4 regions of the Streptomyces sp. NPDC030296 genome follow, and region 3 is predicted to be linked to each of the others. Evidence: riboswitches for the same ligand, from Rfam matches in the RefSeq annotation. Region 3 holds a riboswitch; each other region holds the start of a gene.
The links. Region 3 has a riboswitch for cobalamin ahead of ACZ4Z3_RS07150 (prenyltransferase/squalene oxidase repeat-containing protein). Riboswitches for the same ligand answer to the same signal wherever they lie in the genome.
Positions count from the first base shown of each region.

Region 1: it holds a riboswitch for cobalamin, as region 3 does, so the genes downstream of both, ACZ4Z3_RS04265 (cobalamin biosynthesis protein) here and ACZ4Z3_RS07150 (prenyltransferase/squalene oxidase repeat-containing protein) in region 3, are expected to answer to the same signal.
Region 2: it holds a riboswitch for cobalamin, as region 3 does, so the genes downstream of both, ACZ4Z3_RS11000 (ribonucleoside-diphosphate reductase subunit alpha) here and ACZ4Z3_RS07150 (prenyltransferase/squalene oxidase repeat-containing protein) in region 3, are expected to answer to the same signal.
Region 4: it holds a riboswitch for cobalamin, as region 3 does, so the genes downstream of both, ACZ4Z3_RS25710 (energy-coupling factor ABC transporter permease) here and ACZ4Z3_RS07150 (prenyltransferase/squalene oxidase repeat-containing protein) in region 3, are expected to answer to the same signal.

Region 1 covers NZ_JBVICQ010000002.1:65,830-73,222, forward strand. The annotation lists gene ACZ4Z3_RS04245 (class II aldolase/adducin family protein) at 74-820, opposite strand; gene ACZ4Z3_RS04250 (inorganic phosphate transporter) at 1,174-2,433, shown strand; gene ACZ4Z3_RS04255 (hypothetical protein) at 2,460-2,681, shown strand; gene ACZ4Z3_RS04260 (hypothetical protein) at 2,765-3,022, opposite strand; cobalamin riboswitch at 3,272-3,414, shown strand; gene ACZ4Z3_RS04265 (cobalamin biosynthesis protein) at 3,515-4,510, shown strand; gene ACZ4Z3_RS04270 (cobyric acid synthase) at 4,507-6,018, shown strand; gene cobN (cobaltochelatase subunit CobN) at 6,015-7,393, shown strand, end outside.
Region 2 covers NZ_JBVICQ010000003.1:661,884-669,276, reverse strand. The annotation lists gene ACZ4Z3_RS11025 (GntR family transcriptional regulator) at 69-833, shown strand; gene ACZ4Z3_RS11020 (DUF3311 domain-containing protein) at 1,039-1,320, shown strand; gene mctP (monocarboxylate uptake permease MctP) at 1,317-2,954, shown strand; gene ACZ4Z3_RS11010 (nucleoside hydrolase) at 3,163-4,152, shown strand; gene ACZ4Z3_RS11005 (GNAT family N-acetyltransferase) at 4,274-4,780, shown strand; cobalamin riboswitch at 4,843-4,966, shown strand; gene ACZ4Z3_RS11000 (ribonucleoside-diphosphate reductase subunit alpha) at 5,092-7,393, shown strand, end outside.
Region 3 covers NZ_JBVICQ010000002.1:723,828-731,220, reverse strand. The annotation lists gene ACZ4Z3_RS07160 (energy-coupling factor transporter transmembrane component T) at 1-744, opposite strand, end outside; gene ACZ4Z3_RS07155 (SCO2322 family protein) at 737-1,462, opposite strand; gene ACZ4Z3_RS07150 (prenyltransferase/squalene oxidase repeat-containing protein) at 1,459-2,784, opposite strand; cobalamin riboswitch at 2,899-3,038, opposite strand; gene ACZ4Z3_RS07145 (MBL fold metallo-hydrolase) at 3,156-4,184, opposite strand; gene ACZ4Z3_RS07140 (aldehyde dehydrogenase) at 4,370-5,869, shown strand; gene ACZ4Z3_RS07135 (ferredoxin) at 5,869-6,102, shown strand; gene ACZ4Z3_RS07130 (TetR family transcriptional regulator) at 6,538-7,194, opposite strand.
Region 4 covers NZ_JBVICQ010000009.1:103,584-110,976, reverse strand. The annotation lists gene ACZ4Z3_RS25730 (ArsR/SmtB family transcription factor) at 1-203, opposite strand, end outside; gene ACZ4Z3_RS25725 (MFS transporter) at 436-1,752, shown strand; gene ACZ4Z3_RS25720 (hypothetical protein) at 1,805-2,068, opposite strand; gene ACZ4Z3_RS25715 (DUF1775 domain-containing protein) at 2,138-2,875, opposite strand; cobalamin riboswitch at 3,115-3,298, shown strand; gene ACZ4Z3_RS25710 (energy-coupling factor ABC transporter permease) at 3,329-4,027, shown strand; gene ACZ4Z3_RS25705 (energy-coupling factor ABC transporter substrate-binding protein) at 4,024-4,386, shown strand; gene cbiQ (cobalt ECF transporter T component CbiQ) at 4,393-5,142, shown strand; gene ACZ4Z3_RS25695 (energy-coupling factor ABC transporter ATP-binding protein) at 5,139-5,996, shown strand; gene ACZ4Z3_RS25690 (amidohydrolase family protein) at 6,017-6,172, opposite strand; partial or broken gene ACZ4Z3_RS25685 (L-rhamnose mutarotase) at 6,234-6,583, opposite strand; gene ACZ4Z3_RS25680 (aldo/keto reductase) at 6,580-7,393, opposite strand, start outside.

The DNA of each region.
Region 1 (7,393 bases), 660 kb from region 3:
TCCGCGGCCAGTGGGCGTGACCCCGGAGCCACCGGCCGGGTGGTGGCCGACCGGATGCTCCGGAGGCCCGCCGCTACGTCGGCTGGCCGTATCCCCGCAGCCGCTCCCCCGCCTCCGCCAGCTGGTCCGGGGTGAGCAGGTGCGGGCTCAGGCCGGGCACCGTGGAGGCCGTCAGCCAGACCCTGCACATCCATTCGAGCTGGGCGGTGCGGTCGAAGGCCTCGGAGAGACTCCGTCCGTAGGCGATCGTGCCGTGGTTCTGGAGCAGACAGGCCGTGCGTCCCGTCAGGGCGCGGAGCATGTTGTCGGCCAGCTCACGGGTGCCGTAGGTCGCGTAGGGGGCGACGCGGACCTGTCCGCCGAGGGCGCCGGACATGTAGTGGATCAGGGGCAGCTCCTCGACGAGGGTCGAGACGGCGGTCGCGTGGACGGCGTGGGTGTGGACCACGGCACGGGCGTCGGTCGTGGTGTGGATCGCCAGGTGCATGGGCAGTTCGCTCGTCGGCCGGAGGGTGCCCAGGCTCTGGCGGCCCGCGAGGTCGACGCCGGTCACGTCGTCGGGGGTGAGGCGGTCGTAGGGGACGCCCGTCGGGGTGACCAGGACGGTGTCGCCGACGCGTACGGAGACATTGCCGGACGTGCCGACGACCAGACCGTCGGCCACCGTCCGGCGGGCCGTGGCGACCAGTTCGTCCCAGGCCCGCGCGATGTCGTCGGCGACCGCGTCGCCGGCAGCCGCCTCGGGCGGCCCGCCCTCCCTGTGCCGTGATTGCCCACCCGCGTCCCGCGGATCCCGCGCGCTCCACCTCTGCTCAGCCATGCCGCGATCCTGCCAGGAGGCCCGCCCGGCTCGGCTTCGCATACAACCCGTACGGCAAGTGGAGGGAGACCGGTCCCGCCGCGTGACCGGAATCCGTTCACCGGCTCCGCGGGGCCGGCGGGCGGGCGTTCACCCGGCGCCGGCGCGGATCACGCTCGGAGGCCAGGGCTCCGTTTCAGTTCGAGGGGATCGGGGAAGGCGCGCCCTCGGCCCGCCCGAGGACGCCTCCGTCGACACAAGCGGAACCTCGACAACCCGATCGCTACACCCATCGGTACTCCCGAGTTCATCTTCCGTTCACCCAGGTTGCCTACGGTCCATGTGCCACTGACATCCAAAAGAAGCTCGGGTAAATGGAAAACTTCTCGCTGATCCTCGCGATCGTGGTCATCACCGCGCTCGCGTTCGATTTTACGAACGGTTTCCACGACACCGCCAACGCGATGGCCACCACCATCTCGACCGGCGCCATGAAGCCCAAGGTCGCGGTGGCCATGTCCGCCGTGCTCAACCTTGTCGGCGCGTTCCTTTCCATCGAGGTCGCCAACACCATTTCCAAGGGGCTCGTCGACGAGTCCGGGATCCAGCCAGAGGTCATCTTCGCGGCGCTCGTGGGCGCCATCCTCTGGAACCTGCTGACCTGGCTGGTGGGGCTCCCCTCCAGCTCCTCGCACGCCCTGATGGGCGGCCTGATCGGCGCCACGATCGCCTCGGTCGGCACGGGCGCCGTGCACGGGGACGTGCTCGTCACCAAGGTGCTGATCCCCGCCGTCGCGGCCCCCCTGGTCGCCGGCATCGCGGCGATGTTCGCCACGCGGCTGACGTACAAGCTCGGGAAGCACACGAGCGAGAAGGCCGCCGGCAAGGGCTACCGCGCCGGTCAGATCGCCTCCGCCGGTCTGGTCTCGCTGGCCCACGGCACGAACGACGCCCAGAAGACGATGGGCATCATCACCCTGGCCCTGGTCGCCGGCGGCGCTCTCGCGCCGGACTCCGACCCGCCGGTCTGGGTCATCGTCTCCGCCGGTCTGGCCATCGCCCTCGGCACCTACCTGGGCGGCTGGCGCATCATCCGCACCATGGGCAAGGGCCTGACCGACCTCCAGCCGCAGCAGGGCTTCGCCGCCCAGACCAGCGCGGCCACGGTCATCCTGGCCTCCTCGCACCTGGGCTTCTCCCTCTCCACCACGCACTCGGTCTCCGGTGCGGTCATGGGCGCGGGCCTGGGCCGCAAGGGCGGCGTGGTGCGCTGGTCCACCGCCACCCGGATGTTCGTGGCGTGGGGCCTGACCCTGCCGGCCGCGGCGCTCGTCGCCGCGCTCGCCGAGTGGGTGACGTCCCACGGCACGTGGGGCACGGCCGTCGTCGCGGTCTTCCTCATCGCCTCCAGCGCCGCGATCTGGGTGATCTCGCGCCGCGAGGTGGTCGACCACACCAACGTGAACGACGCCGAGGAGCCCCCCGGCGTGGTGACCACGGCCATCGCCGCGGTGACCCCGCCGCCGACCGTCGCCGTGGCCGAGGAACTCGCGGCGACGATCCCGGCCCCCGCGGCCGTGACGGCCGGCGCCGAGACCCCGACCGGCCCCTCCGCCCCCACACCGGCCGTCTGAGCCGGCGCCCCTAGGAAGACACCACCATGCACATCGACTGGGCAGCACTCGGCTCCGTCTTCGGAGTCAGCCTCGTGGTCACCGTGGCCCTCGTCGGCCTGTTCACCCTGGGGATCGTCGGCCTCTCCAAGCGGGAGACGGCGACCGCCTCCGGCGGCTCGGCCGCCCTCGCCACGACAACGGCGTACGCCTGCTTCGCGGCGTGCGCGGCGGCGGTGGGCTACGGGATCTACCTGATCATGGCCTGAGTTCACGGGCCCCCACCTCCCGCAGGACACCACGACGACCCCCTGTGCCGGTCACCTCGGCGCAGGGGGTTCGTCGTCCTCGTTCACGGCGTCCGGTGACCGGGGTTCAGGCCCCACCAGAGGCCCGCTCCCGTGGCGACGAGGGTCGTCACCGCCATCCAGACGACGGCCCGCGCCTCCGCCCCCGGCACCCACAGCGCGGCGAGGGCGCCGACGCCGACGGCGAGCACCCCCGCCACGGTGCTGAACAGCACCAGCGGGGCGGCGGCCGCCACCAGCGTCCGCCGGTCCCACCAGGCCCCCGCGCGCGCCTGCGCGGCCGTCTCGGTCCGGTCTTCCATCGCGTGCACCTCCCGTCCCCCGGACGGGCCTTCACGAGCCGTCCGCTCCCGGGTCCCCGAGCTCCGCCAGAAAACCACAGCACGCCGTGTGACGGAAGAAGCGCAGAGCGTTCTGATACCTGTTCGAGCACACACAGGGCCGGGGGGCCGGGAATGAGCACGGAAAGCGCCGATTCGGGCGACTGACGCCGTTTCAGCGATGTGGGGCTCAGCACACCGCTGCGCCGCAGGTCAACAGCAAGTTGACGGGTCTTCCGGGGCCGTGGTGGACTGCCGGGGCCATCCACGACGGCAGGAGAGGAAGCCGGTGCGAGTCCGGCGCGGTCCCGCCACTGTCACCGGGGAAGACCCTTCCCCGGGAGCCAGGAACTCTCGTCGTCGGTCTCGTCGAACCAGGGCGTGGACACCCTGAGTGAGGACATATCGCCATGCGCGGCTGCCATGTGAGACTCAGCATCCGGTCCTTGCCCGACCCCGCGATCGGCTGAACGCGTGCGTGCCGATCGCGTCTTCGCGTACGGCGCCACCGCCGGACTCCTCGGTGACCTGTTGCTCGGCGATCCCCGCCGAGGGCATCCCGTCGCCGTGTTCGGACGGGCCGCGGGCGCCGTGGAGCGGGTGTTGTGGCGGGACCACCGAGGGTGGGGCGCGCTGCACACCGTGGTGTGCGCCGGAGGCGCCGTGGCGCTGGGGGCGGTGGCCGCCGCTGCGGCACGGCCGTCCCGTGCGGCGTCCGTCGCGCTGACCGGCGCGGCCACCTGGGCCGTCGTCGGGGGCACCTCCCTCGCGCGGGAGGCCCGCACCGTCGGGCGGGCGTTGGAGGCCGGCGACGTCGAGGCCGCGCGGGCGCGGCTGCCGCATCTGTGCGGACGGGACCCGCAGGCGCTGGACGCGGACGGGATCGCCCGGGCCGTGGTCGAGTCCGTCGCCGAGAACACCTCGGACGCCGTGGTCGGGGCGCTGGTGTGGGGGGCGTTGGGCGGTGTGCCCGGCCTGCTCGGGTTCCGCGCCGTCAACACGCTGGACGCCATGGTGGGGCACAAGTCGGCGCGTCACCGGCGGTTCGGGTGGGCGTCCGCCCGCCTCGACGACGTGGCTGGCTGGCCGGGGGCCCGGCTCACCGCCCTGCTGGCCGCCGCGGCCGGCGGGGACGCCCGGGGGGCCGTACGGGCCTGGCGGGCGGACGCGCGGAAGCATCCGAGCCCCAACGCGGGGCCCGTGGAGGCGTCGTTCGCCGGGGCGCTCGGCGTCCGACTGGGAGGCACGTTGTCGTACGGGGGGCGGGTCGAGCACCGGCCCGTGCTGAACACGGAAGGGCGGGCCGTCGCCGTGGGGGACATCGAGCGGGCCGTGCGGCTGTCGCGGCGCGTGAACTGGCTTGCGCTCGGCGTCAGCGCGGGCGCGTCACTGCTGCGGGACCGCGTCGGGCGGGGCCCGGCACGGAAGTCGACCACGGGCCGCTCCCGGCGGTCGAAGGGGGCGTCATGACGGGCGGCGGACTGCTGGTCGCCGGCACCACCTCCGACGCCGGCAAGAGCGTCGTCACCGCCGGGATCTGCCGGTGGCTGGTCCGACAGGGCGTCAAGGTCGCGCCGTTCAAGGCGCAGAACATGTCCCTCAACTCGTTCGTGACGAGGGAGGGCGCCGAGATCGGGCGCGCCCAGGCCATGCAGGCGCAGGCCTGCCGGGTGGAGCCGACGGCGCTGATGAACCCGGTGCTGCTCAAGCCCGGCGGGGAGCAGAGCAGTCAGGTCGTGCTGCTCGGCAAGCCGGTCGGGGAGCTGAGCGCACGGGGCTACCACGGGGGACGGCAGCAGCGGCTGCTGGGCACCGTGCTCGACTGTCTTGCCGAGTTGCGGGGCACGTATGACGCGGTGATCTGTGAAGGGGCCGGGAGTCCCGCCGAGATCAATCTCCGGCGGACCGACATCGTCAACATGGGGATCGCCCGCAACGCCGGGCTCCCCGTGGTCGTCGTCGGCGACATCGACCGCGGTGGTGTGTTCGCCTCGTTCTTCGGGACGGTGGCGCTGCTGTCGCCCGAGGACCAGGCGCACATCGCCGGGTTCCTCGTCAACAAGTTCCGCGGGGACGTCTCCCTGCTGGAGCCGGGGCTCGACATGCTGCACGGGCTGACGGGGCGTCGGACGTACGGGGTGCTGCCGTTCCGGCACGGTCTCGGCATCGACGAGGAGGACGGCCTGCGGGTGTCCCTGCGCGGAACGGTCCGCGAGTCGAACGTGTCGCCGCCCGTCGGCGAGGACGTGCTGCGGGTCGCCGTCTGCGCGATCCCCCTCATGTCGAACTTCACCGACGTGGACGCGCTCGCCGCCGAACCCGGTGTCGTGGTGCGGTTCGTGGACCGGCCCGAGGAACTGGCCGACGCGGACCTGGTCGTCGTGCCGGGCACCCGGGGCACCGTACGGGCGCTGGACTGGCTGCGCGAGCGGGGTCTCGCCGACGCGCTGCGGAGCAGGGCCGCCGAGCACCGGCCCGTGCTCGGCGTCTGCGGCGGCTTCCAGGTCCTCGGCGAGCACATCGAGGACGACGTCGAGAGCCGCCGGGGACAGGTGGACGGGCTCGGCATCCTGCCCGTACGGGTGCGGTTCGCGCGGGAGAAGACCCTCACCCGGCCGGAGGGCGAGGCCCTCGGGGAGCACGTCACGGGGTACGAGATCCACCACGGGGTCGCCGAGGTCGACGGCGGTGAGCCCTTCCTGGACGGGTGCCGGGTCGGCCAGACCTGGGGCACGCACTGGCACGGGTCGCTGGAGTCGGACGGGTTCCGGCGGGCCTTCCTGCGCGAGGTGGCGGCCGCCGCGGGCCGTCGTTTCGTGCCGGCCGCCGACACGTCGTTCGCGGCGCTGCGCGAGGAGCAGCTGGACCGGCTCGGCGATCTGATCGAGGAACACGCGGACACGGACGCGCTGTGGCGGCTCATCGAGTCGGGCGCGCCGCAAGGACTGCCTTTCATTCCACCGGGAGCGCCCGCATGAGCACTGGCACTGTGTTGTTGTTGTCGACCGCCGACACGGATCTGCTGGCGGCCCGGGCCGCCTCCGGCGCCTCGTACCGGATCGGCAACCCGACCCGCGTCGACGTGAGAGAGGAACTGCCCGCTCTGCTCGACGGCGCGGACATCGCCGTCGTACGGCTGCTGGGCGGCAAGCGGGCCTGGGAGGACGGGCTCGCCGCGCTGAAGGCCGCCGGGATCCCGACCGTGCTGCTCGGCGGTGAGGCCGTGCCGGACGCCGAGCTGATGGCCGAGTCGTCAGTGCCGGCCGGTGTGGTCGCGGAGGCGCTCAAGTACCTCGTCGAGGGCGGGCCCGACAACCTCACCGAGCTGGCCCGGTTCCTGTCCGACACCGTGCTGCTGACCGGCGAGGGGTTCGTCGAACCGCGGAAGATGCCCGAGTACGGACCGCACGGGGAGCGGCCCTTCGTCGAGGGGCGCCCCACGGTCGGGGTGCTCTTCTACCGGGCGCACGAGCTGAGCGGCAACACCGCGTTCGTGGACACGCTGTGCGACGCGATCGTGGCGAAGGGCGCCAACGCCCTTCCCGTGTACTGCGGTTCCCTGCGCGGCGCCGACGCCGGGCTGTACGAGCTGCTCGCGAGGGCGGACGCGCTGGTCGCCACCGTCCTCGCCGCCGGCGGTACGCACGCCTCCGAGGCGTCGGCCGGCGGCGACGAGGAGGCATGGGACATCGGCGCGCTCGCCGAGCTGAACATCCCCGTCCTCCAGGGCCTGTGCCTGACCTCGTCGCACGCCGCGTGGGACGAGTCGGACGCCGCCCTCTCCCCCATGGACGCGGCGATGCAGGTCGCGATCCCCGAGTTCGACGGACGGCTCATCACGGTGCCGTTCTCGTTCAAGGAGCAGGGGCCGGACGACGTGCCGGTGTACGTCGCCGACCCCGAGCGGGCCGCGCGGGTCGCCGGGATCGCCGTGCGGCACGCGGCGTTGAAGCACAAGCCGAACGCGGAGAAGAAGCTCGCGCTGGTCTTCACCGCCTACCCGACCAAGCACTCGCGGGTCGGCAACGCGGTGGGCCTCGACACGCCCGCCTCGGCGGTACGGGTCCTCGACGCCCTCAAGGCGGCCGGGTACGGGGTCACCGCGTATCCCGACAACGGCGACGAGCTGATCCACCGGCTCATCGAGGCCGGCGGCCACGACGTGGAGTGGCTGACGGAGGAGCAGCTGGCGTCCGCGCCCGCGCGGGTGCCGCTCGCCGACTACCGGGCGTGGTTCGACAAGCTGGACCCGGAGCTGCGGGACGGCATGCTCGAGGCGTGGGGCGAGCCGCCGGGCTCGCTGTACGTGGACGGGGACGACATCGTGCTCGCCTCCCTCCAGTTCGGGAACGT
Region 2 (7,393 bases), on a different contig from region 3:
GACTAGACCAGCGGGGGCTGTGCGGGTATACAGAAGGATCACGCCACTAGGAGCCGGGAAGGCGGAGCATGAGCACCGACGTCAGCAGTGCGGAGAACGAGAACGGGGCGAACGTCCGTACCGCGCGTGTGCCCAAGTACTACCGCCTGAAGAAGCACCTGCTCGACATGACCGAAACACTGCCGCCGGGCACGCCGGTCCCCCCGGAGCGGACGCTCGCCGCCGAGTTCGACACCTCGCGCACGACCGTGCGGCAGGCGCTGCAGGAACTGGTGGTCGAGGGGCGTCTGGAGCGCATCCAGGGCAAGGGCACGTTCGTCGCCAAGCCGAAGGTCTCCCAGGCCCTGCAACTCACCTCGTACACCGAGGACATGCGCGCCCAGGGTCTGGAACCGACCTCCCAACTGCTGGACGTCGGCTACGTCACCGCGGACGACACCCTCGCCGGGCTGCTGGACATCACGGCGGGCGGGCGGGTCTTGCGGATCGAGCGGCTCCGCATGGCGAACGGCGAGCCGATGGCCATCGAGACGACCCATCTGTCCGCCAAGCGCTTCCCCGCCCTGCGCAGGTCACTGGTCAAGTACACGTCCCTCTACACCGCGCTCGCCGAGGTGTACGACGTCCATCTCGCCGAGGCCGAGGAGACCATCGAGACCTCGCTCGCCACCCCGCGCGAGGCCGGCCTGCTCGGCACGGACGTGGGCCTGCCGATGCTGATGCTCTCCCGCCACTCCGTGGACAAGGAGGGCCAGCCGGTGGAGTGGGTGCGGTCCGTCTACCGGGGCGACCGCTACAAGTTCGTGGCACGCCTGAAGCGCCCGCAGGACTGACGGGTCCGCGGCGACCGATCCCCGCGGCGGCAGCCGTCCCGTGCGTCATCTCGCGCACGGGACTCAGTCGACACGCAGTCGACACGCAGTCGGGACGCAGTACCTCCGCAAATCCGTTATGCGAACAGGGGTTACGCGCAGCGGAGCAGTCCCTTAGATTTCCTGCGCATTGCTCAGGTGATCAGTGAGGGGACGGAGCCCTGGTATGTCCAACGCGCCCGACGTGAAATCACCGGAGACACCGGCGGTGACACCTGTCAGAGTGGTCATCGCCCTGTTCCTGTTCGCCCCGTTCGTGGCGATGCTCTGGGTCGGTTCGTACGCCAAGACGGACCCCGCGTTCATCGGCATCCCGTTCTTCTACTGGTACCAGATGGCCTGGGTGCTGATCTCCACCGCGCTCACGGCCGCCGCCTACGTGCTGTGGCAGCGTGACCAGCGAGCCCGCAGGTCCGCGCGGTCCGAGGACGGGGGTGTCGCGCGGTGAAGGACGGTGTGAACGGCGTGGCACTCGCCGTCTTCATCTTCTTCTTCCTGGCCGTCACGGTGATGGGCTTCATGGCCGCCCGCTGGCGCAAGGCCGAGAACGAACACAGTCTCGACGAATGGGGCCTGGGCGGACGGTCGTTCGGCACCTGGATCACCTGGTTCCTGCTCGGCGGCGACCTCTACACCGCGTACACGTTCGTCGCCGTACCGGCGGCGATCTACGCGGCGGGCGCGGCCGGCTTCTTCGCGGTGCCCTACACGATCCTGGTGTACCCGCTCATCTTCACGTTCCTGCCCCGCTTGTGGTCGGTGTCGCACCGGCACGGGTACGTGACCACGTCGGACTTCGTCCGGGGCCGCTTCGGCTCGAAGGGCCTGTCGCTCGCGGTGGCCCTGACCGGCATTCTGGCAACGATGCCCTACATCGCCCTCCAGCTCGTCGGCATCCAGGCCGTGCTGGACGTGATGGGCGTCGGCGGCGGCGAGAACACCAACTGGTTCATCAAGGACCTGCCGCTGTTGATCGCCTTCGGCGTCCTGGCCGCGTACACCTACTCCTCCGGCCTCCGCGCCCCCGCACTGATCGCGTTCGTGAAGGACACGCTGATCTACATCGTCATCGCGGTGGCGATCATCTACATCCCGATCAAGCTCGGCGGCTTCGACGACATCTTCGCCAAGGCGAGCGAGGCGTACGGCCAGCCCAACCAGGCGACGGGCGCTCCGCGCGGGGCGCTGGTCCCGGGCGACGCCAACCAGTGGACGTACGCGACCCTGGCGCTCGGCTCGGCGCTCGCGCTCTTCATGTACCCGCACTCGATCACCGCGACGCTGTCCTCCAAGAGCCGCGAGGTGATCCGCCGCAACACCACCATCCTGCCGCTGTACTCGCTGATGCTGGGCCTGCTGGCGCTGCTGGGCTTCATGGCGATCGCGGCCGGCGTCAAGGTGCAGAACGGTCAGCTGGCGATCCCGCAGCTGTTCGAGACCATGTTCCCGGACTGGTTCGCGGGCGTGGCCTTCGCGGCGATCGGCATCGGCGCCCTGGTGCCGGCGGCGATCATGTCCATCGCCGCGGCGAACCTTTTCACCCGCAACATCTACAAGGACTTCATCAAGCCGGACGCCACACCCGCGCAGGAGACCAAGGTCTCCAAGCTGGTGTCGCTGCTGGTGAAGGTCGGCGCGCTGGTCTTCGTCCTGACGATGGACAAGACGGTCGCCATCAACTTCCAGCTCCTCGGCGGCATCTGGATCCTCCAGACCTTCCCGGCCCTGGTCGGCGGCCTCTTCACCCGCTGGTGCCACCGCTGGGCCCTGCTCGCCGGCTGGGCGGTCGGCATGATCTACGGCACCCTGGCCGCGTACGGCGTCGCATCCCCGACCAACCCGTCCCAGAAGCACTTCGGCGGCTCCTCCGCGGAGATCCCCGGCATCGGCGAGATCGGCTACATCGGCCTCACGGCGTTCGTCCTCAACGTCGCCGTCACCGTGGTCCTCACCTTCGTCCTCCGTGCGGCCAAGGCCCCCGACGGCATCGACGAGACCAAGCCGAGCGACTACACGGCCGACGCGGGCGACGCGGGAGTCCAGGTGGAACTGCCTCCGGCGACGGCGGGTTCGACCCACTGACGCTCCGATGCACAGCTTCCCCGCGCCCCTTTGAAGGGCCGAAGGCCCAAAAGGGGCGCGGGAACCTGCGCGAGCAACCAAGACGACCCCGCACCCGCCGACACGGCGAACAACCCGATTTCATAGGCGCCCAAGCGGCCCGAAGGGTCACAGCCCATGCTGACGCAAGGGCAGGGGCAGCAGGCGTACCCCCGGTTAACCTGACCCCGTGACCGTCCCCACACCGATCGTCCTGGACAGCGACCCCGGTATCGACGACGCCGTAGCCCTGCAGTACCTCCTCGGCACAGGCCTCTGGGACCTCAAGGCCTACACCTCGGTCGGCGGCAACCTTCCCGCCGACGCCACCTACCGCAACGCCCGCGCACTGGCCCGAGCCCTCCGCATCGACACCGACGTCCCCGTCCACCGGGGCGCGGGCCGCCCCCTCTCGCGCCTCCCCTACCGCGAGGCATCCGCCTTCCACGGCCGGGCCGGCCTCGGCGAGGAGTCCCTGCCCGACTCCACCGCCCCGCACCCCACGGAGTCCTCCGCGCAAGCCCTGCTGCGTCTGTCCCGCGAGTACGCGGGCGAGCTGACGGTGTGCGCCACCGGCCCGCTCACGAACGTCGCGATCGCCCTGCTGGAGGATCCCGGTTTCGCCCGCCGCGTCGCGAAGTTCGTGTTCATGGGCGGCGCCGCGCAGGTGCCGGGGAACTTCACCCCGGTCGCCGAGTTCAACATCTGGTCCGACCCGGACGCCGCCGAGGTCGTGCTCTCCTCCGGTATCCCGTTCACGATGGTCGACCTGGACGCCTCCCACGGCTGGCTGTTCCGCCCCGAGGACCTCGCGGCGCTGGAGGCGGCGGGCCCGGGCACGGCGCTCGCCGCCCGGCTGATGCGGACGTACATGCGGGCCTACACCCGCCACGGCGGGGACGGCACGTGTCCGCTGCACGATCCACTGGCGGTGGGGGTGTGCGGGGACGAGTCGTTCGTGACGGCCGCCGAGGGGGCCGTGATCGTGGAGTGCGCGAGCGAACTCACGCGCGGCCAGACCGTGTTCGTGCCGGCCGACGCCCGGCGGATCTACTACTCCGAGTCCGCCGACCTGACCGCCCGCCTCCGCCTCACCGGTCGCGTCGCCCTCGGCCCCGGCCCCCGCGACTTCAGCGAGCACTTCGTGACGACGCTGCCGCACTGGCCGGCACTGCCCTGACCGGCCCGCCACCACCGCGGCCGCCACCGCAACGCGCCCGCCGAACCGACAATCACATGATCAACCGCCCCTGTGGACAACCGCGGACCTGCCGACCGCCTCCTCGTGCAGACTGCGATCCATGGACATCACGATCAGGCGCATCTCCCCCGACGAGTACACCGACCTGGGCGACATCACCGCACAGGCCTACCTGACGGACGGCTTGCTGGACTTCGGTGAGAGCGACGCATACCTCGGCGAACTGCGGGACGTGGCGCGGCGGGCCGCCGCGGCCCAGGTGCTCGTGGCCGTGGCGGAGGGGCGGGTGGTCGGCGGCGTGACCTTCGTCCCGGCCGGAGGCGCCATGGCCGACATCGCCACCCCCGGGGAGGCCGAGATCCGGATGCTGGCGGTCGACCACGCCGCCCGCGGCCGCGGCATCGGCGAGGCCCTCGTGCGCGACTGTGTCGAGCGCGCCAGAGCCGTCGAGGGCTGTGTACGGGTCGTGCTGTCGACCCAGCGGACCATGCACTCCGCCCACCGCATCTACGAACGTCTGGGCTTCGTTCGAACGCCGGCACGCGACTGGAACCCCGTCCCGCACCTCCCGGACCTGACGCTGCTCACCTATGAGTTGACGCTATGACACGCTCCGAAGTCACCGCGACACAACATCTGGGGGTGGACCGGCGACCCAACACAAGATGTATGCTCATGCTCGCTGTCGCCGCAGGGGAATCCGGTGCGAATCCGGAACTGTCCCGCAACGGTGTACTTGCGTGTTTTCGCACGCGAGTCCAGTCCGAGGACCTGCCGACAGTGCGCCCGGCCGTCCGGTCCGGGTGCCCTGACGTCCGGGCCTCGTGGAGTGGGCCGGTGGACGCGACGCCCCCGTGCGCTCGTGTGCTGCTGCCTGCCCTCCGCGAAGCCCCGTGCCGAGCGAGGGAGAGCCCCCACGTGACCATCGCGCCAGCCGACCCGGTTTCAGCCACCCCGGCCCCCGCCGGACCGGCTTCCGCCACCCCGGCGACGGAGACCGACGGTCCCGGGGCCGCGTTGCTGCGGACCCTGACCGAGCTGACCGCCGACCTGCCCGACGCCGACCCCGGCCGGGTCGCCACCGCCGCGCTGCGCGGCCGGTCCGCTCGGGCGGACGAGGCGGAGCTGCGCGAGCTGGCCACGGAGGCGGCCGCCGGCCTCATCTCCGAGGACCCCGCCTACTCGAAGCTGGCCGCCCGCCTGCTGACGATCTCCATCCGCGCCGAGGCCGCCTCCCAGGGCGTCACGACGTTCACGGAGTCCGTCGCCGTGGGCCACCGGGAAGGGCTCGTCGCCGACCGCACGGCGGAGTTCACGCGCCTGCACGCCGAGCGGCTCGACGCGCTCGTCGACCCGGCCGCCGACGACCGGTTCGGCTACTTCGGGCTGCGCACGCTCCACAGCCGCTACCTCCTCAGGCACCCGATCACCCGCAAGGTCGTGGAGACGCCGCAGCACTTCATGCTGCGGGTGGCCAGCGGTCTCGCCGAGGACGACACCGCGCGGTCCGTGGACGAGGTCGCCGCTCTGTACCGGCTCATGAGCCGCCTCGACTACCTGCCCTCCTCCCCCACCCTCTTCAACTCCGGTACGCGACACCCCCAGATGTCGTCCTGCTACCTCCTCGACTCCCCGCTGGACGAGCTGGACTCCATCTACGACCGCTACCACCAGGTGGCCCGCCTCTCGAAGCACGCCGGCGGCATCGGACTGTCGTACTCCCGCGTCCGTTCGCGCGGTTCACTGATCCGCGGCACCAACGGGCACTCCAACGGCATCGTGCCGTTCCTGAAGACGCTCGATGCCTCGGTCGCCGCCGTGAACCAGGGCGGCCGGCGCAAGGGCGCGGCCGCGGTGTACCTGGAGACCTGGCACTCCGACATCGAGGAGTTCCTGGAGCTGCGCGACAACACCGGTGAGGACGCCCGCCGTACGCACAATTTGAACCTGGCGCACTGGATCCCGGACGAGTTCATGCGCCGGGTCAACGCGGACGAGCAGTGGTCGCTGTTCTCCCCGGCGGACGTGCCCGAGCTGGTCGACCTGTGGGGCGCGGAGTTCGACGCCGCGTACCGCAAGGCGGAGGCGGACGGGCTGGCGCGGAAGACCATCCCGGCCCGTGACCTGTACGGCCGCATGATGCGGACGCTCGCGCAGACCGGCAACGGCTGGATGACGTTCAAGGACGCCGCCAACCGCACCGCCAACCAGACGGCCGAGCCGGGCCACGTCGTCCACTCCTCCAACCTCTGCACGGAGATCCTGGAGGTCACGGACGACGGTGAGACCGCGGTCTGCAACCTGGGCTCGGTGAACCTGGGCGCCTTCGTCGACCTCACGACCGGCGACCTGGACTGGCAGCGGCTGGACGAGACCGTCCGCACGGCCGTGACCTTCCTGGACCGGGTCGTCGACATCAACTTCTACCCCACCGAGCAGGCGGGCCGGTCGAACGCCAAGTGGCGCCCCGTGGGCCTCGGCGCGATGGGCCTGCAGGACGTCTTCTTCAAGCTGCGGCTGCCGTTCGACTCGGCCGAGGCGAAGGCCCTGTCCACCCGGATCGCCGAGCGCGTCATGCTCGCCGCGTACGAGGCGTCCACCGACCTCGCCGAGCGCAACGGCCCGCTGCCGGCCTGGGAGAAGACCCGGACGGCCCGCGGTGTGCTGCACCCCGACCACTACGGCGTGGAGTTCACCTGGCCGGAGCGCTGGGCGGCCCTGCGCGAGCGCGTCGCCGCCGTCGGCATGCGCAACTCGCTGCTCCTCGCCATCGCGCCCACGGCGACCATCGCCTCCATCGCCGGTGTGTACGAGTGCATCGAGCCGCAGGTGTCCAACCTGTTCAAGCGGGAGACCCTCTCCGGTGAGTTCCTCCAGGTCAACTCCTACCTGGTGAAGGACCTCAAGGAGCTCGGCGTCTGGGACGCCCGCACCCGTGAGGCGCTGCGCGACTCGAACGGCTCCGTGCAGGACTTCGCGTGGATCCCGGCCGAGGTCCGGGCGCTGTACCGCACGGCCTGGGAGATCCCCCAGCGCGGCCTGATCGACATGGCCGCCGCCCGCACCCCGTATCTGGACCAGGCCCAGTCGCTGAACCTGTTCCTGGAAACGCCGACCATCGGCAAGCTCTCCTCGATGTACGCGTACGCCTGGAAGTCGGGGCTGAAGACGACGTACTACCTGCGCTCGCGCCCGGCGACCCGTATCGCCCGCGCCGCCC
Region 3 (7,393 bases):
GCAGACGCCCAGCAGTCCGCCGAGGGTCAGTGCGGCCGTCGTGCGGCGGACGCGGGCCGGGACCTCGGCCGTGCGGCCGTACCCGCGTGAGTCCATCGCGGCGGCCAGGGCCACCGACCGTTCCAACGCGCCCTCCAGCACCGGCAGTCCGACCTGGAGCAGCCCGCGGATGCCCCGGTCGGGGCGCCCGCGCAGCCGCCGCGCGGCCCGCAACCGCTGTACGTCCGTCACCAGATGCGGGGCGAACGTCATCGCCACCACCACCGCCACGCCCGCCTCGTACAGGGCGCCCGGCAGCGACTTCAGCAGCCGGGCCGGGTTGGCGAGGGCGTTCGCGGCACCGACGCAGATCAGGAGCGCGGCCAGGCGCAGACCGTCGTACAACGCGAACAGCACGCCCTCCGCGGTCACCCGGCCGCCCAGGCGGATGCCCTGCGCCCAGTCGGGCAGCGGGACTTCGGGGAGTGTGAGGAGGGTGTGCGTGCCGGGGACGGGCGAGCCCAGCACCACGGCGAAGCCCAGCCGGATGACCAGCACCGCCAGGCCGAGCTTCACGAACGCGGTGTACGAGCGGGCCCACGGGGCGTCCGTGCGGTGCGTCGCCACGACGTACCCCGCCACGGCTATGAGGAGGGCCAGGAGGAGGGGGTTGGTGGTGCGCGACGCGGCGGTACCGAGCCCGAGGGCCCAGAGCCACCAGGCGAGGGGATGCAGGTGGTCGGCCCGGTGTCCGTGGCTAGCCACGGCGGCGTCGCCTGGCCTGCCACACCGCCGCCGCGCCGAGCACCGCGACGGCGCCGACACCGACGAACAGCCCGACGGACGGGCCCTTCTCGTCGGACGTGCGGGCGTTGTCGGAGGCGGCCGAGTCGTCGGACGTGCCGGACGTGCCGGACGTGCCGGATGCGTCGGAGGTGCCGGGCGCATCGGGGCCGTCGTCGGCGATCGCCTCCCCGCACCCCTTCCGGGGGTATCCGGCGATCGAGCAGAGCAGCGCGTTCGTGTCGTACCGGAGCGGCTTCGCCACCGCGGCCAGCGCGTCGGCGGTGGTCGCGTCCGACGGCACGCGCGCACAGGCGGTGCGCGCCGGCGGGGGCGTCTCACCCGCCGGCGCGTCCTCGGCCGTGCCGAAGTCGAGGACCAGCGCGATCCGCTTGTGCCCGTCACGGGCGGCCGTACCCGAGCAGACGGCGTCGAAGCGGGCGGCCCCGCGCGGCTCGGCGGCGTCGTCGGAGTCCTCACTGACGGCGAACCGGAAGCCCTGGACGTCCCCGTCCGAGGGCCGCGCCGTCGACGGCCCCTGCGTCGCGTACACCCAGCCGGAGCCGTCCGCCCCCCGGTCCCAGAAGGACCAGTACCGGTAGGCGGCGGCATGGGCCGGTCCGCCGAGCCCCACCAGCACGCACAACACGAGCAGGGTCGCCGCCGACGCGGCAGTGACGCGCCCTCCGGTGAGGGTCATGTCCGTCGCCGCTTCCGGGTGAGCCGGGTCAGTGCCGCCCCGGCCAGCGCCGCGAGGCCGAGTCCGGCGCCCAGAACCACACCGGTCGCGATGCCCCCGTCGTCCCCGCCGTCGTCGGCGGGGTCGTCGCTCGGCACGCTCCGGTAGTCGTCCACGTCCCGCGCCGGTCCCGTCTCGGTCAGCTGCGCCACGAGGTCCGCGCCGCCGAAGTCGCGCGGGGCGGTGCCGGCGGCGTGCGCGGCGAGGATGAGCTGGGCGTACGCGGCGGGGCCGGACTTCGCCGCCCAGGGGCCGTAGTTCTTCTCCAGCCAGGCGAGCGGCTTCGCGGTGGCCTCCGTGTCCCCGGCGGCGGCCAGTGCCACGACCGCGTCGGCGGTGTTGCCGAGGTCGGGCTGGTCCTCGGCGCCCGGGAGGGCGGACTTCAGGTAGCCGTCGGAGGTGAGGGCCCCGGCGAGGTACACGGCACCGTTGTGGGCCGCGTCCTCGGGCGAGGTACCGCCGACGCACCCGGCGGCGCCCCCGGACTCCCCGGTCGCCCCGGAGTTTCCGGAGTCCCCGCTCTTCCCCGAATCCCCGGTCTTCGCGGCGTCGACCACGAACCCCTCACCCAGACTGCCGACCACGGCGGCGGCCGTGGCGTCGGCGTTGGCGGCGAGCCCGCCCTTCTTGTCGGGCTGGTAGGCGAAGGCACCGCTGCCCTCGGTGCCGGCGGCGCAGGGGAGGGCGAGGGCGCGCAGGGCGTCGTGGGGGGAGTGGCCGGCCTTCTTCTGCCTGGCGGGCTTCTCGCCCGCGGCAGCGAGCGCGCCGATGACGACGGACGTGGAGTTCGCGTCGCTGGGCCCGCCGGCGGTGAAGCCCCAGCCGCCGTCGTCGTTCTGGTTGTCCTTCAGCCAGCCGACGGCCCGCTCGGTCTGCGCGTCGTGCCCGCCGACGGCGGCGAGCGCCTGCACCGCGGCGGCCGTGCTGTTGGTGTCGACGGCCGTCTCGGCGTCGCACTGGGCGCTGGGGTCGGGCCGGTACGCCGCGAACGCCCCGTTCGCGCACTGCTGGCCGAGCAGCCAGTCGACGGCCCCGGCGCCGGGCTTCTCCCCCACGGCGTCGAGGGCGACCAGCGCGAGCGACTGCCGCCAGACGCCGTCGAACTTGGGGTCCGTCGACCCGTAGAGACCGGTGGGTATCGCCTGCGAGGGCGACGCGGACGGCGCGGCGGGGGCGGTGTCGTCGGCGAGGGCGGCCGGTGCGACACCGGTACCGAGTCCGGTGCCGACCCCGGCTGTGGCGGCCAGTACGGCGACGACCGCGGCGCTGCGGCGGACATTCATGATCGGCGGTGCCTCTCCCTGACGGGAGCCGGGCGCCACGGCGCGACGCCGGGCGGCTCGGCTCCGTATTCCTCGACGGTGCCGTGCACCGGCGGACGCCGGTGACGCGAGCCGGTCACAGTTCCGCACAGGGCAGTCCGACTCGCCGATCGCGCGGACGGCTTCGGCTCACGGTTGCGGGTCAGCGCCGGATTTGCACCGGCTTCCCCCTGTACGGGCGTGACGACCCGGCCACTCTACCTGCCGGTAGGCAACAGCCCGAGGGCCCCCGCACCGGAGGGTGGCTTCGGAAACATGCGGACGGGGAGAGTGCTGCGCGCGGGGCCCGTTCGGTCGGCGCCCGCCGAGGCGGTGTACGTCGGCGTCCGGTCTCACGCCGCCACGTACGTCACCGGGTCGGTTCCCGGGACCGCCTCCGCTCGGCCCTGTTTCACCAGGCGGCGCAGGTGGGCTTCCGCCTCGGCGACGGCGATGTTCCGCGAGGTGTAGGGGATCTGGGGCCAGGGGCGGTTCCACTCCATGCGTTCGGCGAGTTGCCACGGCGTGAGCGGGGTGGTGAGGAGGGAGCGCAGGTCGGTCAGGCGGGACTGGTGGTGCGTGAGCAGCTCCCGTACGCGGGCCGAGGCATCGGTGAACGTGTACTGGTGGGCCGGGAGGACCTCGGCCGGGCCCAGCCGGGCGACGCGTTCGAGGGAGTCGAGGTAGTCGCCGAGCGGGTCGGTCACCGTCGTGTCGTCGGGGTCCTCGTACAGGCCGATGTGCGGGCTGATCTCGGGGAGGAGATGGTCGCCGGAGAACAGCCGCCCCCGGCCGGGCAGTTCGGCCGGGTGGTCCTCCTCCAGGTGCAGGCAGACGTGGCCCGGGGTGTGGCCGGGCGTCCAGATCGCGCGGAGGCGGCGGCCGGGCAGGTCCAGGAGTTCGCCGGGGACGATCTCGCGGTCGGGGAGCGCGGGGGAGAGGCCGGGCAGGGTGCGGCGACCGCGCGGAGCGCGCAGCGGCGCCACGTGCTCCTCGGGCGCGCCGGCCGCCGTCAACTTGGCCGCCATGTACGTGAACCAGCGCTCCGGCCGCGTCTCCCGCGTCCGCCGTACGACCGCCGCGTCCGCCGCGTGCATGGCCAGCCAGGCGCCGGACGCCTCCCGCACCTTGCCCGAGAGGCCGTGGTGGTCCGGGTGGTGGTGGGTGATCACCACGCCGGTGATCTCCCCGACCGACGTACCGCACGCGACGAGGCCCTCGCACAGGGTGTCCCAGGAGGCCGGGTCGTCCCAGCCGGTGTCCACGAGCACGGGCCCGCGATCGGTGTCGACGACGTACACGAGCGTGTGGCCCAGGGGGTTGTCCGGGATGGGGACCCGAAGGGACCGGACGCCGCCGCCATGGTCGTACACCTGCGTCATCGGATCTCCTTCGTCAAGGGCTCCCCCATCGCCGCCCTCCCGCAACTATAACTAGAACAGGTTTCGATGGGGGGCCGAGTCAACCGTCGCTGCCCCGTGGACTCCTCGAACCGGAGCTGGTATCAGTTCCCGTATCGCCATATCTGATGCGTCGTCAGAAATCGGCTCCGGGGAGGCAGTCGGCCATGACCGAGCTCGTGGAACACGGACAGCTGTTCATCGGCGGGGAGTTGACGGACCCCCTGGGCACGGACGTCATCGAGGTGGTCTCGCCGCACTCGGAGGAGGTCATCGGCCGCGTACCGCACGCCTCACGCGCGGACGTCGACCGGGCCGTGGCCGCCGCGCGGAAGGCGTTCGACGAGGGGCCGTGGCCCCGGACGACCCTCGACGAACGCATCGAGGTCGTCGCCCGCATCAAGGACGCCTTCGCCGTGCGGCACGAGGAGTTCGCCCGCCTCATCAGCGCCCAGAACGGCACCCCCTTCACCTCCAGCGTCATGGTGCAGGCCCTCGCCTCGATGATGGTCTGGGACGCGGCGATCACCACGGCACGGAACTTCGCCTACGAGGAGCACCGCGACGGCGTGCTCGGGAAGATCCTCGTGCGGCGCGAACCGGTCGGGGTCGTCGCGGCCGTCGTCCCGTGGAACGTCCCGCAGTTCACCGCCGCCGCCAAGCTCGCCCCCGCGCTGCTCGCGGGCTGCCCCGCGATCCTGAAGGTCTCGCCCGAGACCCCGCTCGACGCGTATCTGCTCGCGGAGATCGCCGCCGAGGCCGGACTCCCGGAGGGCGTCCTGTCGATCCTCCCGGCCGACCGCGAGGTCAGCGAGTACCTCGTCGGGCACCCGGGCGTCGACAAGGTCTCCTTCACCGGCTCGGTCGCCGCAGGCAAACGCGTCATGGAGGTCGCCGCCCGCAACCTCACCCGCGTCACCCTGGAGCTGGGCGGCAAGTCCGCGGCGGTGATCCTGCCGGACGCCGACGCGCAGACCGCCGTCAACGGCATCGCGCCCTTCGCCTGGATGATCAACGGCCAGGCCTGTGTCGCCCAGACCCGCATCCTCGTCCCGCGCACCCGCTACGACGAGTTCGCCGAGGCGTTCGCGGCCGCCGCCTCCGCGCTCAAGGTCGGCGACCCCCTCGACCCCGCCACCGAACTCGGCCCGCTCGTGGCGCGGCGGCAGCAGCGCCGCAGCCTCGACTACATCCGCATCGGCCAGGAGGAGGGCGCCAAGATCCTCACCGGCGGCGGCCGCCCCGCCGGCCTCGACCACGGCTGGTACGTGGACGCCACCCTCTTCGGCGACGTCGACAACTCCATGCGCATCGCCCGCGAGGAGATCTTCGGCCCGGTCATCTGCCTCCTCCCGTACGGCGACGAGGCCGAGGCCGTACGGATCGCCAACGACTCCGACTACGGCCTGAGCGGCAGCGTGTGGACCGCCGACGACGAGCGCGGCATCGAGATCGCCCGCCAGGTCCGCACCGGCACGTACTCCGTCAACACCTTCAGCCTCGACATGTTCGGCCCCTTCGGCGGCTACAAGAACTCCGGCCTGGGCCGCGAGTTCGGCCCCGAGGGCTACAGCGAGTACCTGGAGCACAAGATGATCCACCTGCCCGCCGGGTACCAGCCGCCCACCGACGCGGGCACCGCCGCCGGGGGAGAGGGGGTGGGCTGATGGGCGACCGCTGGCACGTGGAGGTCGACCGGGCGATCTGCATCGGCTCCGCCCAGTGCACACACCTCGCCCCCGACGCCTTCCGCCTCGACACCGCGATGCAGTCCCACCCCACCGAACCGGAGACGGACGCCAACGAACGCATCCTGAAGGCGGCGGAGGGCTGCCCGGTGGAGGCGATCTCGATCTCCCTGCCCGACAGCGGCGAGCCGGTCTTCCCACCGGAGGAGTAGCCGCTGACACCCGCGCGGGGCCCAGCGCGTGTGCCTCGCGGCCCCCGACGGCGACGCCCGACCTGCTGGACCGGTGGGCGGGCGGGACGGCCATGGAGTAAAAAATCCCGATTAGGGGGTTGCGTACCCCTGTGGGCGTTCTATTCTGGAATTCGGCCTACGGGACGAGTGAGGGAGTTCGACCGGAGTAGCCGACATGGGCGTGAGACGCGAGTCTCCGCTGGTGCCGACGTCGACGGTCGGGCTGAGAGGCCGGAAGGTCGCTGGTACAGGACCGGAAGGCGACCCCCAGAACCTGATCCGGGTAATACCGGCGCAGGGAACCCGTCTCGTAGGTCTTCAACGGTGTAGGTCTTCAACGGTCTTCGTGGGCGTCTGTCCACAACAGTCTTCGCGTGTCTCCGACGAGCCCCGGCAGCCCCCTCGGTGCCGGGGCTATTTCTCGCCCTCGGGGGCCGTCAGGTCGATCAGACGGCAGACCGTCTCGATGTCGATCTTCACCTGGGCGATGGAGGCGCGGCCGGAGAGCCAGGTGATGAGGGCCGAGTGCCAGGTGTGCTCGATGACGCGGACGGCGGAGAGCTGTTCGGAGGTGGGGCGCTCCAGCCCCATCGCGTCCAGGATGATCGCCGTCGTCTGGTGGGAGACCTGGTCCACCTCGGGGCTGACGCTGCGGTCGGCGAACGTGAGCGCGCGGACCATGGCGTCCGCGAGGTGCGGCTCTCTCTGGAGCGCGCGGAACGCCCGCATCAGGGTCTCGGCCACCCGCTCCGCCGCCGTCTCGCCGGTCGGCGGCTTCTTCCGCAGCGTGCCGTGCATGTGCTCCAGCTGGTCCTGCATCGTGGCGACCAGCAGATGGATCTTGGAGGGGAAGTAGCGGTAGAGCGTGCCGAGGGCGACCTGCGAGGACTCGGCGACCTCACGCATCTGCACGGCGTCGAAACCGCCCCGGCTGGCCAGCTGCGCGCTCGCGTGCAGGATCCGGCGCCGACGGGCCTCCTGCCGCTGGGTGAGGGGCGGCGAGTCCCGCCGCGACTCCGGGCGCTGTTCCTGTCTGGCGCTACTGGCGTCCACCTTGGCTTCCGCAGGCATGGGTACCGTTCCGTGACAGTCGGTGAGGGCGTGCGATCCGACAGCATGCCAGGGCGCGTGCCGTGGCGTGAATCACCTGATCCACCGCTCACCGCGGCCCTACCTGCCGGTAGATTCAGTGCTCCTTGAACGATCAAGTCTGTAACTTGTTCTAGATTACCGTCCCGACGTAATCTCACCGGACAACACAGGCAGAAGG
Region 4 (7,393 bases), on a different contig from region 3:
TGACTCACCGCGGTCCGGGACGCGTCGCAGCGTTCGGCCAGGGATCCGACGTCGGACTCGCCCTGCGCGAGGAGCCACAGCAGATGCAGCCGGGTGACGTCGGAGAGCATCGCGAACACCCCGGTCGCCTCGGTGAGCCGCGCGCTGTCGGGAGCGCGCAGATGCGCACCAGGTGCAGGTGACACAGCGTGGCGTTCTGGCATGAGGCCAGCCTAGAGCCATCGGCCGGGTCGTGGGCCGCTCGTGTCGGTCGAGACAGTCGCGACGGCGACTCCTGAGCCATCATGTGCGCAGATGCGCACATGATGGCTACACTCGGAGAACATCGCGCGTCGTCGCTTCGACCGTCACGCCGACCCGTCACGCCGACCCGTCACGCCGCGCCGTCGCCCGAGGCCGTCACGCCGAGCCTTCGTGCAGAGGGGAGCCGCCCGTATGCTCACCGTCCTGCGTCACCGCACCTATCGGCATCTGTTCGCCGCCCAGGTCATCGCGCTGGTGGGCACGGGCCTCGCGACCGTCGCCCTGGGGCTGCTGGCCTACGACCTGGCGGGCGCCGCCGCCGGGTCCGTGCTGGGCACCGCGCTGGCGATCAAGATGGTGGCGTACGTGGTGGTCGCCCCGGCCGTCGGCGCGATCGCCGACCGGCTGCCACGCCGGGCACTCATGGTGACGGCGGACCTGGTACGCGCCGGGGTCGCGGTGTTCCTGCCGTTCGTGGACTCGGTCTGGCAGGTGTACGTCCTGGTGTTCCTCCTCCAGTCGGCGTCCGCGGTGTTCACGCCGACGTTCCAGGCCGTGATCCCTGACGTGCTGCCCGAGGAGCGCGCCTACACACGGGCGTTGTCGATGTCCCGTCTCGCCTACGACCTGGAGAGCCTCTTCTCCCCCGCGCTCGCGGCGGCGCTGTTGTCCGTCATCACCTACAACTGGCTGTTCAGCGGTACCGTTCTCGGCTTCCTCGCGTCGGCCGCGCTGGTGGTCTCGACCGTGCTGCCCGAACGCGCGGCACGCCCCGGGCCCGGAGGCGGTCGCCGCTCGGGCGTCCGCGGGTTCCTCGCCGTCCCCCGGCTCCGGGCGCTGCTCGCCCTGGACCTCGCGGTCGCCGCGGCCGGCGCGATGGTCACCGTCAACTCCGTGGTCTACGTCCGCGATGTGCTGGGCCTGTCCGAGGGCGCCGTACCGCTGGCGCTCGGCGCGTACGGGGCCGGGTCGATGGTGGTGGCGCTGGCACTGCCGCGGCTGCTGGACCGGGTGCCGGACCGGGCGGTGATGCTGCCGGCCGCGCTGCTGCTGACGGTCGTCTTCGCCGGGCTGGGTGCCGTCACCGCTGCCTCGGGCGGCGCGTGGCGGGTGCCCGCGCTGCTCGGCCTGTGGGCCGCGTTCGGCGCGGCGTGCTCGGCGGTGCTCACGCCGACCGGGCGGCTGATCCGGCGGTCCGTACCGGCCGGGGAGCGCACGGCCGCGTTCGCCGCCCAGTTCTCCCTCTCGCACGGCTGCTGGCTGCTGACCTACCCGCTGGCCGGCTGGCTCGGCGCGACGGCCGGACTCGACTGGACGACGCTCGCCCTGGGGTCGATCACGCTGGCCGCCGCGCTGCTGGCCGTACGGCTCTGGCCGGCGCCGCCCGCGACCCATGTGCACTCCGACCTGCCCCTCGGCCACCCACATCTGGCGGACGCCCTACGGGTGCCGACGGGCTGGCGCCACAGCCACGGACGACTCACGGACGGACTCCACGCGGGCCTCTGATGACTCCGGAACAGACGGCTCCCCTGGCAACTCGTTCACGAACGCCGGGAGTTCAGCCCGTCATCCACTTCTCCTCGATCCGGGCGAGGCGCCACACCAGCAGGGCGATCACCCAGGTCGCGAAGAAGAGAGCGACACGTGCGCCTTCTGTCGTCGAGCGGTCGGCCTCCTCAGCCTTGTGCCGGTAATCGGCAGCTGCAACTAGGTCGCAGTAAAGCCCGTGCCATGTTTCGGTCAGGTCGCGGCAGGGCCGGCGGCCGAAGAAGGCCCAAGGCCGTAAGCGCTCGACGCAGGGTCCGTACGGCGTAGCGGGCACCCAGCGCCCTGGCCGGTGTGCCCACCCGACAGCAGGCACAAGGCCGTTCTCGTTCGCGTCGACGGAGGGTCAGGCGGAGCCCTCGCGGCGGCTTCGCCACCACCACAGGCCGCCGCCGAGGACGAGGACGGCCGCGCCGATGCCGAGGGGGACGGCCAGGGGGATGCCGTCGTCGTCGGTGTCGTCCGCCGCGGGCTTCGCCGACGGCGCCGGGGTCTTCTCGGCGCCGCGCTCCGCCGAAGGGGCCGCTGTCGAGGGCTCCTTAGAGGGGCTGGGGGTGGGGCTGACGAGCTTCGCGCCGGGCGCGGCGGGCTTCAGGTCCAGTCGGGGCGCGGGGTGGCCGTGGCCGTGCCCGTCACCGCCGGAGTCGTCCAGTTCGATCCAGCGGTCCACCTTGCCGTCGCTGTAGGACTGCAGGGTCTTGAACACGAGCGACTTGGCGTCGGGCAACTGCCGTACGGTGACCTCGTACTCGGCGTCCTCCCCCACCGCGAGCTTCGGTCCGGAGACGGTGTAGCCCCGGTCGGTGGCGGCGAACTTCCAGCCCTTGGGGCCCTCTTCGTAGGTGACGTCGGCGGGGGCGATGCCCTTCGGCAGGATGACCTCCAGCTTGGTGATGCCGGCCGAGGCGGACTCCGACTCGGCGGAGAAGGTCAGCTCGACGTTCTGGTCGAGGGCGCGGGCGCCCTCCGCCTCGACCTCCGCGTGGGCCGCGGCCGGTGCAGCGGTGGCGACGGCGACCGCGAGCGCGATCGCGGTGAAGACTCCGAGACGGCGCGTGCCGCGTGCCAGGGTCGGGCGGTGCACAGCTGACTCCCTTGTGCCGAAGGTGTGAAGCCTGCATTCAAGCGCAGGGCCCGCGCACCGGCAAAGAGCGGCCCTCGGCACCGGGGGCCGCCGTGACGGCACATCCGTCGTAGGGGGCAGGGGCGTCGGGCCTCCGTGGTGTGCGCCGCGTGGGGCTGCTGGGGTGTGCGCCGGGGTGTGTGCTGTTCACCACCGTCTTCACGCCCCCGTCTGCGCTTGTCAGCGCCCTTGTGCGGGCACTACTGTCACCACGCCTTGGTGAACGGGAAATCCGGTGTGATGCCGGTGCGGCCCTCGCCACTGTGATCGGGAAGTCCGGCTCCAGTCCTCGCGGACAGCCACTGGGTCCTTGTGACCCGGGAAGGCGGAGCACGGGCGGTGGTACCCGTCAGCCAGGAGACCGGCCAAGGCACGTCAACCATCCACGAGGTGCTGGAGAGGGTCTGCTGAGCCATGCACATAGCCGAGGGTTTCCTTCCTCCGGCGCACGCGATCGCCTGGGGTGTCGCGTCCGCGCCGTTCGTCGTCCACGGAGTACGGTCACTCACCCGTGAAATCAGGGAGCACCCGGAGAGCACGCTGCTGCTCGGTGCCTCGGGGGCCTTCACCTTCGTCCTGTCCGCGCTGAAGCTGCCGTCCGTCACCGGCAGTTGCTCCCACCCCACCGGCACCGGACTGGGCGCCATCCTGTTCCGGCCGCCGATCATGGCCGTACTGGGCACCATCACCCTGCTCTTCCAGGCCCTGCTGCTCGCCCACGGCGGCCTGACCACGCTCGGTGCGAACGTCTTCTCCATGGGGATCGTCGGCCCCTGGGTCGGATACGCCGTCTACAAGCTGCTGCGGCGCTACGACGTGCCGCTGATGGTCGCGGTGTTCTTCGGCGCGTTCTTCGCCGACCTGTCCACCTACTGCGTCACCAGCGTCCAGCTGGCGCTCGCGTTCCCCGACCCGAGCAGCGGATTCCTGGGCGCGCTCGGCAAGTTCGGTTCCATCTTCGCCATCACCCAGCTCCCCCTCGCGGTGAGCGAGGGTCTGCTCACGGTGCTCGTGATGCGGCTTCTGACGCAGTCGAGCAAGGGCGAGCTGACGCGGCTCGGGGTGCTCGTGGCGGGCAAGCGGGACACGACGACCGAGGCGGTGGCGCGATGAGCCGGAACACGAAGATCAACCTCCTGCTGCTGGCGGTCGTGGCCGCGCTCGCGGTGCTGCCGCTGGCCCTCGGCCTCGGCGACCACAAGAAGGAACCGTTCACGGGGGCCGACGGGGAGGCCGAGAGCGCGATCACCGAGATCGAGCCGGACTACAAGCCGTGGTTCTCCCCCCTGTACGAGCCGCCCTCCGGTGAGATCGAGTCCGCGCTGTTCTCCCTCCAGGCCGCCCTCGGCGCGGGCGTCCTCGCCTACTACTTCGGCCTGCACCGGGGCCGCCGCCAGGGTGAGGCGCGGGCGCTGGCGAAGCAGCAGGAGACCGCGAAGACGCCGGCCGGGTCCGGCGCCGAAGAGGTCTGACGCCCCGTGCTGCCGATCGACGAGGCGGCGCACAGCAGTCGCTGGCGCCGCCGCCATCCCGTGGACAAGGCCGTGCTCGGGCTCGGTCTCACCGTCCTCGCGATCTCGCTGCCGCCCTGGCCCGGCGCGGCCCTGGTCCTGCTGACGTCGCTCGTCGCGCTGCTGGGACCGGCCGGCGTGCCGCGTCGCCGGCTGTGGCGCGCCTACCGGGTGCCGCTCGGGTTCTGTGTGACCGGGGCGCTGCCCCTGCTCGTCCAGGTCGGCGGGCCCGACGGTTTCGTGACCCTCGCCGAGGGCGGTCCGGTCCGAGCGGCGGAACTGCTGCTGCGGACCTCCGCCGCCTCCCTGGGCGTGCTGCTGTTCGCGTTCACCACCCCCATGTCGGATCTGCTGCCCCGGCTGGCGCGGGCCGGGGTGCCCGCGCCGGTGGTGGACGTCGCCCTGGTGACGTACCGCATGAGCTTCCTGCTCCTGGACTCCGTACGCCGGATCCGCGACGCGCAGGCGGCCCGGCTCGGGCACACCACGCGGGCCGCCACCTGGCGGTCGCTCGCCGGACTCGGCGCGACCGCGTTCGTGCGGGCCTTCGACCGGGCGGCGCGGCTCCAGACGGGTCTCGCCGGGCGGGGCTACGACGGCACCCTGCGTGTCCTGGTGCCCGAGGCACGGGTCTCCGTCCGCTTCACCACGGCCAGTGTGGTCCTCCTCGCGGCCGTGGCCGCTCTCACCTTCGTCCTGGAAAGGCCGCTGACATGAGCGAGCCCGTGCTGGTCGCCCTGCGGGGCGTGTCCTTCGCGTACGAGGACGGCCCGACCGTGCTCAGCGATCTCGACTTCGAGGTGCGGGAGGGCCGCGCGCTCGCCCTGCTGGGCCGCAACGGCAGCGGCAAGACGACGCTGATGCGGCTACTCAGCGGCGGACTGCGGCCCCGCTCGGGCGAGTTGACCGTCGAGGGGCGGCCGGTGTCGTACGACCGCAAGGGTCTGACCGGGCTGCGGACGACCGTCCAGCTGGTGGTGCAGGACCCCGACGACCAGCTGTTCGCGGCATCGGTCGCCCAGGACGTGTCGTTCGGGCCGCTGAACCTCGGGCTGCCCGACGACCAGGTACGGATACGGGTGGACGAGGCGCTCGCCGCGCTCGGAATCTCCGCCCTCGCGGACCGGCCCACCCATCTGCTCTCCTACGGCCAGCGCAAGCGGACCGCGATCGCCGGAGCCGTGGCGATGCGCCCCCGGGTGCTGATCCTCGACGAGCCGACCGCGGGCCTCGACCCCGACGGCCAGGAACGGCTGCTCGCCACCCTGGACGGGCTCCGCCGGTCCGGCACGACCGTGGTGATGGCCACCCACGACGTCGATCTGGCGCTGCGGTGGGCCGACGACGCGGCGCTGCTCACCCCGTCCGGCGCGCGGACGGGCCCGGTGGCCGCGATGCTGGCCCGCACGGACCTCCTCGAACAGGCGGGGCTGCGTCTCCCCTGGGGCATCGCGGTCACCCGGCTCCTGCGCGAACGGGGCCTGCTGACGGACGACGCGCCCGGTCCGCGCACCCCCGACGAGCTGGCCGCGCTGACGGGCGCCACTCCCCCGGTACCGGCCGACGGCTGACCTGGGCCGTGCGGCCGGGGTCAGATCCGCAGGCCGTAGGTGCGGACGGCGCAGCCCGCGAAGACGTCGTGGTGTTCGGCCGGGCTGAGGCCGGAGACCAATGCCTCGGCCGTGTCCAGGACTTCGCGGTAGTCGGAGGCGAGCCGGGAGACGGGCCAGTCGGAGCCGAACATCATCGAGGACGAAGGTGAGCCGGGGCGGGCGCCGGGCGGTAGGGCGTGCCGGGGTCCGTCCCGCTCACAGCTCCCCCACCACGGGCAGTGAGGCGTGGGAGCCGTCCGCGGAGTAGTCGTGGACGACGTCCAGGAGTTCCGCCATGCGGGCCCGCCAGGCGATGTTGACGGGCAGCTTCTCCAGCTCCGCGATCATCGCCGGGTAGCACTCGACCTCCAGGACGTGGAAGAGGTCGGTGCCTCCCCCACGCTCGGCTCCGCTCGCGCGGGGGACCCCCAACGCCAGATCGTCCACGCGCTGACCCCGGCGGCGCGGATCGCGGCGGTCAGTTCCTCGGGTAGCTCGCGGTGCGCCGCCGCCTCGTACTCGGCGACGCGGTCGGCGCGGACCTTGGTGTGCAGGGCGACCCTCACGACGGCTCCTTCGGCGACGGGGTTCCCTCGACGGGCGTGCCCAGCGGCGTGTCCAGGGATGTGTCCAGTGGCGTCGTCCGGGGCGTGGGCACCGGGACGTCCGGGGCGAGCAGACCTTCCGCGCGCAGCTCGTCCCAGAGGGCGGCCGGTACGGGGGCTCTCAGCTGCTCCACGGTGTCGCGCACCTCGTCGGTGGAGCGGGCGCCGGTGAGGACGCTCGCGACCGCCGGGTGACCGAGCGGGAAGCGGAGGGCTGCGGCGCGCAGGGGCACGCCGTGGCGTTCGGTGACCGCCTTGAGCCGGCGGGCCCGGTCGAGGACGGGCTCCGGGGCGGGCGCGTAGTCGTAGGTGGCACCGGGGGCGGGGTCGGTGAGGAGGCCAGAGTTGAGGACGCCGCCGATGAGGACGCTTCTGCCGCGGGCGGCGGCCTCGGGGAGCAGCTCGGTGAGGCCCTCCTGTTCGAGGAGGGTGTAACGGCCGGCGAGGAGGACGACGTCGATGTCGGTCTCGCGCAGGAAGCGGGCGGGGAGCGCGGACTGGTTCATGCCGACGCCGATCGCGCCGACGACACCTTCGCCGCGGAGGCGTTCCAGCGCCGGATACGCCTCGTCGAGGGCCTGCTCGGCATGGTCGTCGGGGTCGTGCAGGAGGACGATGTCCACCCGGTCCATGCCCAGACGGTCGAGGCTGGCTTCGAGGGAGCGGCGGACGCCGTCGGCGCTGAAGTCCCAGACACGGCGCAGGGTCGCGGGGACGGCGAAGCCGTTGGCCAGGTCGTCGCCGTCACCGTCGCCGTCGGCGGGCACGAGC